DNA from 3 places in the Catenibacterium sp. GCM10023432 genome. Region 3 is predicted to be linked to each of the others. Evidence: a T-box and tRNA genes for the amino acid it is inferred to sense, from the RefSeq annotation. Region 3 holds a T-box; the other regions hold tRNA genes.
The links. The T-box of region 3 lies ahead of tyrS (tyrosine--tRNA ligase). A T-box ahead of a tRNA ligase gene usually reads a tRNA of that ligase, here a tRNA-Tyr.

Region 1: it has a tRNA-Tyr gene. The T-box ahead of tyrS (tyrosine--tRNA ligase) is inferred to sense a tRNA for this amino acid. The anticodon was not compared.
Region 2: it has a tRNA-Tyr gene. The T-box ahead of tyrS (tyrosine--tRNA ligase) is inferred to sense a tRNA for this amino acid. The anticodon was not compared.

The regions. Positions count from the first base shown of each region.
Region 1 covers NZ_JBHSEB010000002.1:18,360-21,631, reverse strand. Annotated here, with positions in the region: gene ACFOZZ_RS00915 (aldo/keto reductase) at 35-898, shown strand; gene ACFOZZ_RS00910 (hypothetical protein) at 1,097-1,282, shown strand; gene ACFOZZ_RS00905 (hypothetical protein) at 1,252-1,497, shown strand; tRNA gene ACFOZZ_RS00900 (tRNA-Gly) at 1,574-1,647, opposite strand; tRNA gene ACFOZZ_RS00895 (tRNA-Glu) at 1,683-1,758, opposite strand; tRNA gene ACFOZZ_RS00890 (tRNA-Asn) at 1,761-1,835, opposite strand; tRNA gene ACFOZZ_RS00885 (tRNA-Gly) at 1,852-1,925, opposite strand; tRNA gene ACFOZZ_RS00880 (tRNA-Tyr) at 1,932-2,016, opposite strand; tRNA gene ACFOZZ_RS00875 (tRNA-Thr) at 2,019-2,094, opposite strand; tRNA gene ACFOZZ_RS00870 (tRNA-Val) at 2,120-2,195, opposite strand; gene ACFOZZ_RS00865 (MBL fold metallo-hydrolase) at 2,413-2,997, shown strand; gene ACFOZZ_RS00860 (sensor histidine kinase) at 3,035-3,272, opposite strand, start outside.
Region 2 covers NZ_JBHSEB010000034.1:59,813-63,084, reverse strand. Annotated here, with positions in the region: gene ACFOZZ_RS04935 (HEAT repeat domain-containing protein) at 1-310, shown strand, start outside; gene ACFOZZ_RS04930 (hypothetical protein) at 334-669, opposite strand; tRNA gene ACFOZZ_RS04925 (tRNA-Val) at 1,015-1,090, shown strand; tRNA gene ACFOZZ_RS04920 (tRNA-Thr) at 1,114-1,189, shown strand; tRNA gene ACFOZZ_RS04915 (tRNA-Tyr) at 1,192-1,276, shown strand; tRNA gene ACFOZZ_RS04910 (tRNA-Gln) at 1,284-1,359, shown strand; tRNA gene ACFOZZ_RS04905 (tRNA-Lys) at 1,369-1,444, shown strand; tRNA gene ACFOZZ_RS04900 (tRNA-Gly) at 1,451-1,524, shown strand; gene ACFOZZ_RS04895 (3-hydroxyacyl-CoA dehydrogenase) at 1,777-2,715, opposite strand; gene ACFOZZ_RS04890 (glucose-6-phosphate isomerase) at 2,908-3,272, opposite strand, start outside.
Region 3 covers NZ_JBHSEB010000001.1:44,733-48,004, reverse strand. Annotated here, with positions in the region: gene truB (tRNA pseudouridine(55) synthase TruB) at 1-176, opposite strand, end outside; gene tyrS (tyrosine--tRNA ligase) at 217-1,443, opposite strand; T-box leader at 1,476-1,674, opposite strand; gene ACFOZZ_RS00245 (ClC family H(+)/Cl(-) exchange transporter) at 1,707-3,272, opposite strand.

The sequences.
Region 1 (3,272 bases), on a different contig from region 3:
CCGTCTAGTACAGTAAGTGTAGGAGGTATTCGTTATGGAATATGTAAAATTAAATAATGGCATAGAAATGCCACTCATCAGTTTTGGAGTCTATCAGATTCCTAAAGAAGATACTAAGAGATGTGTCTTAGATGCAATTAAGTCAGGATATAGAGGCATTGATACAGCACAGAGCTACTTCAATGAAAGTGAAGTAGGAGATGCGATTGTGGAATGTGGTGTACCTAGAGAAGAACTCTTTATTACTACTAAAGTGTGGATTGATCATTATGGTTATGAAGAGTGTAAGGCTTCAGTAGAAGAATCATTAAGAAAACTAAAAACAGATTATTTAGATTTGTGTTTGCTTCATCAGCCTTTTAGTGATTATTATGGTGCTTATCGTGCTTTAGAAGAATTATATGCGGAAGGTAAAATTAAAGCAATTGGTGTTTCTAATTTCTATCCTGATCGTTTGACAGATATTTGTATGTTTGATAGAAAGGTTATTCCTGCAGTGAATCAAGTAGAAGTCAATCCTTTTAATGCACAATGGTGTGCTCAGGAAAACATGGAAAAACATGGTGTAAAGATGGAAGCATGGGCTCCATTTGGTGAAGGAAGAAATAATCTATTTACTAATGAAACATTAGTTTCTATTGGTAAGAAATATAATAAGAGTTCTGCCCAGGTTATGTTGAGATGGCTTATTCAAAGAGGTGTTATTGTTGCCTGCAAGTCTACTCATATTGAAAGAATGCAGGAAAATATCAATGTCTTTGATTTTGAATTAACAGAAGAAGACATGAATTCTATTAAAACATTAGATACTAGTAATAGCTTATTCTTCTCTCATAATGATCCTAATATGGTTGAATGGTTCGACAAGATTGTGAAAGAAAGAAGAACTAATGAATAGTGAACTATCTCGACTTAATACTCCGTATTTGAAGTCAAGGTAGTTCACATGACAAAATTAAATATGGATCTACATCTAACAGGTGTCGCATGATTGTATGTGACATAAGAGAATATTTATAATGTAGAAGCCGAGGTATTTCACTAAAATTGTGTCGATAATTTTTTGGTGTCTATATGTATAAATACAAAAGGGACAATGAATTATAAGTATATTGCACCTAATACGCATATTTATCGTTTAAAGAATAATCAACTCAAATGTATCTATTCTACAAATCGCAAGTTAGTCTATAGAATGCTTCCAATGGAAAGTGGAAATCTTGCATTTACTGAAAGTGACACCATTCCAGCTTGGAATCCTCAATATCATACATATATTTAGATACAAAAACAATTAAGAAGAAAGCAGGAATTAATATTGATGAAATTATGGATGTAACACAGTATGCTTGTTTTAGTTCTTCTCATCAGATTATTCTTCTTGGGCGCAATAATAAACATCAAGGTATATATACATATGATGTTGATTCAGGTAAAACTGAATTATTGTATGAATCTAAAAATGAATTAATTAATAGTTTTGAATTATTAGAATAAATGAAAATACCCACAGCTCGTAACTGTGGGTATTTAGATAATAAAAAAATAGACCTTAGTCTATCTTCTAATCGTATGGAGCGGGTGATGGGAATCGAACCCACGTAGTCAGCTTGGAAGGCTGAAGTTCTACCATTGAACTACACCCGCAAATGAAAACGATCTTTCGATCGTATTTTGAGAAATGGTGACCGGTACGGGATTCGAACCCGTGAATGCATGCGTGAAAGGCATGTGAGTTAACCGTTTCTCCAACCGGCCACTGGCGCTTGAAGAGGGATTTGAACCCCCGACCGATCGGTTAACAGCCGATTGCTCTACCGCTGAGCTATTCAAGCACTTTTAAATATAAAATGGAGCGGGTGATGGGAATCGAACCCACGTAGTCAGCTTGGAAGGCTGAAGTTCTACCATTGAACTACACCCGCATGGAATGGTGGGGAGGGACGGATTCGAACCATCGAACTCGTAGAGAACTGAGTTACAGTCAGCCGCGTTTAGCCACTTCGCTACCTCCCCACTGGTGCCGACTAGAGGAATTGAACCCCCAACCTACTGATTACAAGTCAGTTGCTCTACCAATTGAGCTAAGTCGGCGTGTGTTGCTAAATTTTAATAAAAATGGTGGAGGTTAACGGGCTCGAACCGCTGACCCTCTGCTTGTAAGGCAGATGCTCTCCCAACTGAGCTAAACCTCCAATATTCTTGGGATATACCGGCCATTAGACCGATGCTTAAGTGTTAGTGCCATATCCCAACCAAGCACGCTCATATAATATACCAAGTGTTATGCGATTCGTCAACAGGTTTTTACAATTTTTTTAACTAAATTTAATTTTTTTATTTTTTGCCATTCTATCGCACTGTGCAATAAGAAAAGTTATAATTGAATAAGTGATAAAGGAGATATAAAAAATGGCAGAATTATTGTATCAAGGACATGGAAGTTATCGCATTGTGTCTAATGAGGGTGTAGTGATTTATGTTGATCCTTATGCAGGTGAAGGTTATGAGATGCCTGCAGATATTGTGATTGTAACGCATGAACATAGTGATCATAATCAGGTTGATCTTGTCACATTAAAAGATGATGGTGTGATTTTAAGACATGGAGATTTATTTGTGGATGGTGAATATCCTATTAAGAAGATCAAGAAAGTAATGATTGAAGGAACACCTGCAGAAAATAAGAATCATACAAGAGAAGAATGTGTTGGTTTTATTATGACTGTAGATGGTATTACATTATATGGTGCAGGAGATACAAACTATTATCCTGAAATGGAAAGCTTCAATGATTTAGATTATGCATTATTACCAGTAGATGGTATTTATAATATGAGTGCACAGGAAGCGAGTCGTTGTGCACATGTGATTGATTCTCGTTATTTTATTCCTATTCATACTTCACCTACTCAATTATATGATGAAGATATTGCGAAAAGCTTTAAGTCACCTCATGCTTTATATATAAAGCCAGGTGAAAGGTTGAAATTATAGTCCAAAATGAAAAGACCACTTGATGTGGTCTTTTATGTTAGTTCTGATCGAAATATCTGTTGAATTTGACGATGAATGTTGTAATTTGATCATCACTTGTAACAGAAATATCACCATGATGAAGGTCTACTATATTCTTAGTGATTGCTAGTCCTAAGCCAGTACCACCTGTTTTAGAGTTTCGTGATGAGTCTGTACGAAAAAATTTATTAAATAGAAGTGGGATATCCTCTGGTGCAATAGTATCACCATGATTGATGACTTTAACAGTTGCA
Region 2 (3,272 bases), on a different contig from region 3:
AATCCACTTTGTAAATAAAGATGCCAACCGTTTTGTGAATAATGAAATGTTTGATGAAATATTTACTGATATGCCTACTTATGCACAGATGAAAGATACACGTGCTTTAAAGAATATCTATGATAACTTCTTTAAACGTATCCATAGACACGTTTTACCAGAAGGGTATGTATTTATCTATACAACTGAAATATCTCTTGTAGAGAAGAATTTAAGACTTAATTCAGACTATCTTACACTCATAGAACATTATGATGTGCCTAGAGGTAAGACAATGGCTTATTTCTTCATCATTCAGGTAAACAAATAGAGGTCCCATCAGGACCTCTTTTTCTATCTGAATAAATAACGATATCCTTGCCAGAACCACTGTTTCACTGTTTCTGGGTTATCTAAATAAAAACGTATACCAAACGCAAGTGCCACTAATATAATTGCAAGTAATACTAATAATATGAAATTCTTAATGAAAGTCATCACAGGATGTGATTTCTCTTTATACTTTACCTTCGTTTTAGTACGTTTAGGTAAAGAATGTGATTTCTTATGTTTCACTTTCGTTTTGACTACCTCTTTGACTTCTGGCTCGTTCTCTTTCTGTTGAATAGAATTTACTCTCTTGGCTTTTTGAATAGAGTCATCTTCATCATCAAATGTGAATCTTTGCATACTATCACCTCTCTGCTTTAAATGAATATAGTCTCTATTAGAGTATTTGTCAAATAAAAAAATGCTCCCATGACACAATAAAAGCTCTTGAATAAGGAAAGCAAATGTATGTGTCATTGAGAGCGGCCTTAAACAAGAGCCTTTAAAATGTACCTGCTATCTGGTACAGTTAAATTGTAATCGTTTCTATAACAAAAAGCAAATAAAATAGAAAAAAACTTGAAGAAATCAATAAAAATTAAAAAAAGCGTCATTTAATCAAATATACCTATATACAAAACTACAAAAAAGTTTCTATTTTCTGTTGACTTAGAATAAATATGATGATAATATAGTAGCCGCAGCGGAGGTTTAGCTCAGTTGGGAGAGCATCTGCCTTACAAGCAGAGGGTCAGCGGTTCGAGCCCGTTAACCTCCACCATTTTATTTTATAGCTCAATATTTGCCGACTTAGCTCAATTGGTAGAGCAACTGACTTGTAATCAGTAGGTTGGGGGTTCAATTCCTCTAGTCGGCACCAGTGGGGAGGTAGCGAAGTGGCTAAACGCGGCTGACTGTAACTCAGTTCTCTACGAGTTCGATGGTTCGAATCCGTCCCTCCCCACCATCTTTATTGGGATATAGCCAAGGGGTAAGGCAACAGACTTTGACTCTGTCATTTCACTGGTTCGAATCCAGTTATCCCAGCCATCTTTTTATGACTCGCTAGCTCAGATGGCAGAGCATCTGACTTTTAATCAGAGGGTCAGGGGTTCAAATCCCCTGCGAGTCACCATCCTATGCGGGTGTAGTTCAATGGTAGAACTTCAGCCTTCCAAGCTGACTACGTGGGTTCGATTCCCATCACCCGCTCCAATTTATGAATTAGTCAATCTTCGGATTGACTTTTTTTGTACCTGTAAACTATTTTTTTAATAGGAACGCTGAATTAGCAAATCAAAACGCAATGACAAAGCAATCTTTGAATCTGAACAGGAAATCTCTGAGGATGCAGTAGCACTTGATAAAAAAAGTATTTGCTGATTTAGAGAAAATCACTTTGAATAAATACGATGTAAAAATAAATGCCAGGTGTATAAACTCCTGGCATTTATTTAGCTTAGTTACTTATTTTTTGTACTTATAGAATCCTTCACCAGTACTATATCCTAGTTTTCCTTGATCAATATAAGACTTCAACATCTTATGCATACCTTTAAAATTATAAGGTGCTAGGAAACCAGGAATCTTTACATACATGCCTACAATCTCATAGGCAGTCTTTAATCCTACTGTATCAAGAATCTGGAATGGTCCTTTAGGTGCACCAGTACCTAAAGTCCATGCTTTATCAATACTTTCAGGATCAGAGATACCATTGACCATTAAATCCATACCTGAGAATAATAATGGAATCAACATAGAATTGAGTAGGTAACCAGACTTTTCTTTATTGACAGGCAATGGAATCATTCTAATCTCTTTTGCAAACTTCATGACTTCATCAAAGCATGCTTTATTTGTCTTATCCTGCATCATAACTTCTGTCATATTATTCTTCCAAATCGTATTTGCAAAGTGTAATGCAAGGAACTTATCAGGTCTACCAGTAAACTTAGCTAATTTACTAGGAAGCATAGTAGAAGAATTAGTAACTAGAATTGTTTTATCAGGAAGTAGGGGAGCCATCTTTGTATAGACATCCTTCTTAGCTTCCATATTTTCTGTCATAGATTCAATGACTAAATCAGCATCTTTAACTGCTGTTTTCATATCAAGCTCTAGCTTGATTGTAGAATAAGCACGTTCTACCTTTTCTAGGCAGTTCTCCTTATCAAAATCATCATAGCCTGCAATACCCATACACCATGTATTGATAGATTTATCAATATCCATGAGATTGATTGCATCAATATAAGACTGCTTGATAGAATCAAGCTTAGGCTGTGTACGCCCTATACTGCCTTCACTTCTTAACCAGATTGTTACATCAAAACCACAATATGCTGCCTGGAATGCAATCTGTGATCCCAGAACGCCGCCACCCATAATAGTAATGTTCTTCATGTTTGTCTCCTCTCTAGTAAAATGAAAACAGAAGAACAATTTCTTCTGCCTCACTACTATCTTTTTAACATCATCTCGCTTTTATTATACTGATTAAAAAGAGATTATCCAGTACACTTTGTGAAAAACATCACAATTTCTTACAAACTCATCACATTGTACAAAAAAATCCCGCGATTGCGGGATTTCTTATTAATATCCAGGCTTACCTAAAAGCTTGAACATATTCTTCTTATAAACTTCAACACCTGGCTGATTGAATGGGTTAACACCTAATAGGTAAACGCTCATTGCACAAGCCTTTTCGAAGAAGTATACCATATAACCGAAGCTATATGCATCAACATGATCAAGAGTGATCTGAATGTTAGGTACGTTACCAACATTTACATGGGCATCAATAGTACCTTCACATGCTTTCTGGTTAACATAATCAACTGTCTTACCAGCTAAATAGTTCAAACCATCTAAGTTATCTGCATCACTAGGGATTTCTAAGTTCATCTGAGGTTCTTTGATCTTTAATACAGTTTCGAATAAAACTTTAGAACCTTCCT
Region 3 (3,272 bases):
AAAAACTGCATTGCTTTAGTGGCTTTATTAATACCAATAACTAAAACACCAGTCGCCAAAGGGTCTAGTGTGCCACAATGTCCTACTTTTTTAGTATGCATAATACGTCTCACATAATTAACGACATCATGACTTGTCATACCCTGTGGTTTATTAATTAAAATAATACCATCCATCTACTCACATCCTTCCTAAAAAAAGCAGACTATTGTCTGCTTAGATATGATTAATAACGAAGTACTTCTTCTTACCTCTTCTAATAACAGTCACCTTGCCACCAAAAGCATTATCTTTAGATACAACAAACTTTTCATCAGTGACCTTTTCACCATTTACAAGAACACTTCCACCTTTTACGAACTGTCTTGCTTCACGATTACTAGAAGCAGCACCTGCTTTTACTAATACATTTAAAATCTGTTCATCTTCAGTGACATCAATACTTGGCACACCATTGAAGCACTGTTTTACCTGTTCATAAGTCATGCTCTTGATATCACCACTGAACAATTTTTCAGAAATGTTGACAGCTTCTTCATAAGCATCTGCACCATGAATGAAAGTAATAACTTCTTTCGCAAGTGCTTTATGTGCTTTTCTTAAGTGTGGTTCATTCTTATTTGATTCTTCTAATGCTTCAATTTCTTCTTTAGATAAGAAAGTGAGATATTTTAAGTAATCAATAACTTTGCTGTCTTCACTATTAATGAAGAACTGATACATCTCGTATGGTGAAGTCTTTTCTCTGTCTAACCAGATTGCATTTCCTTCTGATTTACCAAACTTAGTACCATCACTCTTAGTAAGTAAAGGCATAGTGAATCCATATGCTTCATCACCAGTCTTCTTTCTAATTAATTCAATACCTGCAGTAATATTACCCCACTGGTCCTGACCAGCAACCTGTAAATCACAGCCTTTATTTTCATGTAGGTAATAGAAGTCCATTGCCTGCATAATCATATAAGAGAATTCAGTGAAAGTGATTCCTTCATCTAATCTTCTTCTGATAATATCCTTTGATAACATGTAGTTGATATTAAAATATTTACCATAATCTCTTAACCAGTCAATGAAATTTATATCCTTAGACCAATCTAAGTTATTGACTACTTCAAAACCGAATAAGTCTTCAGCCTGCTTCTTTAAGCAGTCGAAGTTATGCTGTACCTGTTCTTTTGTGATCATTGGTCTTTCAGTTGTTGGCTTTGGATCCCCAATCTGTCCAGTTGCACCACCGACTAAAAGAATTGGATGATGACCTGCATCCTTTAATCTCTTAGACATTAAGAAAGATGAGAAATGTCCAATATGTAAAGAATCCCCAGTTGGGTCAGTACCAATATAGAATGTCATTCCTCCTGCATTTAACTTATCTTTTAAGTCTTCAGAACTTACATCTTTAATGAGGCCACGCCACACTAATTCATCATAAAATGTCATAATTTCCTCCTATAATATAAAAGAGAATCCATCCAAAGGACGAATTCTCGCGTTACCACCTTTATTCATGTCATAGACATGCTCTCTTGTTGATAACGGTGTACTCACCGTCTAGACTTTGCATCTAGAAGCTCCAAAGTGTATTCGTTCATACTGCTGCTCTTATTTTCACCAGCCATAAGTTCTCTAAACCAGCGCATATGAATTACTTGTCTTCTTCATCGCAATTAAAAGTCTACATGAATTCATGATGTTTGTCAATATCAGCTTGTAAAGACACTTTCCAACATCAGTTTCGTCTCATCAAGGTGGAATGCATCTACTAAGACAATGACACGATCTCCTGAAATAAGCTTAGTATCTCCTTTTGGAATGATTTCTTCTCCACCACGAATAACGGAAACAATCAAACTGCGGCGTGGCAGCTGCAAATCCTTAATATACTGATCACAAGTTTTTGAACCAAGGCCAACTGTATAGCCAATGAGTTCCTTACTATCCGCATATTCATCCATAGAATGATAAGGCTGATTGTTTAAAAGATTTGTTAAAAGACTCTCATAAATTGGTTCGCTATGTAAAAGATTGGCGACATAGTAAGAAACAAAGGATACTAACGCAATTGGTAGGAGCATCTTTAAAGTTCCACTCATTTCCGCAATAAGTACAATACCAGTAATCGGTGCTCTTACAATGGCACTAAAGTAAGCAGCCATTGCCATAATAATGAAGTTCATAAAATACTCAGAAGGAACACCACACATAATAGCAACCTTACCTACACTTGCACCAATCAGACTTCCAAGAATGAGTAATGGAAAGAAGATTCCTCCAGCCGCACCTGATCCAAATGAAACACATGAAATCAATAATTTTAATATAAACAATAAGACAAGAGTAGATAAAACAAGATTTGGTTCATTGAGATATTCTACAAGTTTATGTCCTCCACCCATGACAAGTGGACAATAAAATCCTAAAATTCCAGATAACACCAAGGGTATAAAGACTCTTTGATGTTTCTTTAAGAGTGGTGTTTTCTTATAAAGTTTAATAGTTCCCATTGTAACCTTATTATAGAAAGCACCTAATATACCAGCGACAATACCGAGAATAATAACCCAGAAATAATTCTTTAAAGGGAATGTCTCTTTGATTGAGAAAGCTAAAGTAGGTGATAACCCAAAGATATTTCTACTTAAGAAATCCGCAGTAATAGATGCAATCATTACAGAAACAAGTGCACTTGTAGAGAAGTTCTTATGAACTTCTTCTAAAGCAAACATGATACCTGCAAGAGGTGCATTGAATGCGGCTGATAAGCCAGCTGCGGCACCTGCTGTCATTAAATAACGTTCTTCAGTTTTTACACGTTTTCCTTTTTTCGCAAGAGCTTTACCAACCATACCACCTAGCTGGATACTTGGACCTTCTCTCCCTAATGATAAGCCGCCTACAAGTGCAAGTGCACCTGCACAGAATTTTGCAAGTAAGACTCTCCACCAGCATTCATCAATACGTCCCTGTACTTCTGCTTCTAGCTGTGGAATACCAGAGCCTCCAATCATAGGCTCCCACTTTAAAAAGACTGAAATAATAAGACCTAATACAATAAGGCCAATGATCCACAAAGGCCAATAAGACACGTTATGTGCGACAAAGTCCCTTATAGTAAAATAGATAGATTCTGCATTTGATAAAACAAGACGATAAACGATACAGACAGCACCTGACACGATACCAACAAGTAAGCCTTCATAAGCCAAGCGCTTATTGAGTTTGCTTCTTTCTCGTAATATATTTGCAGTATCAGACTGATTTTTAAGCAT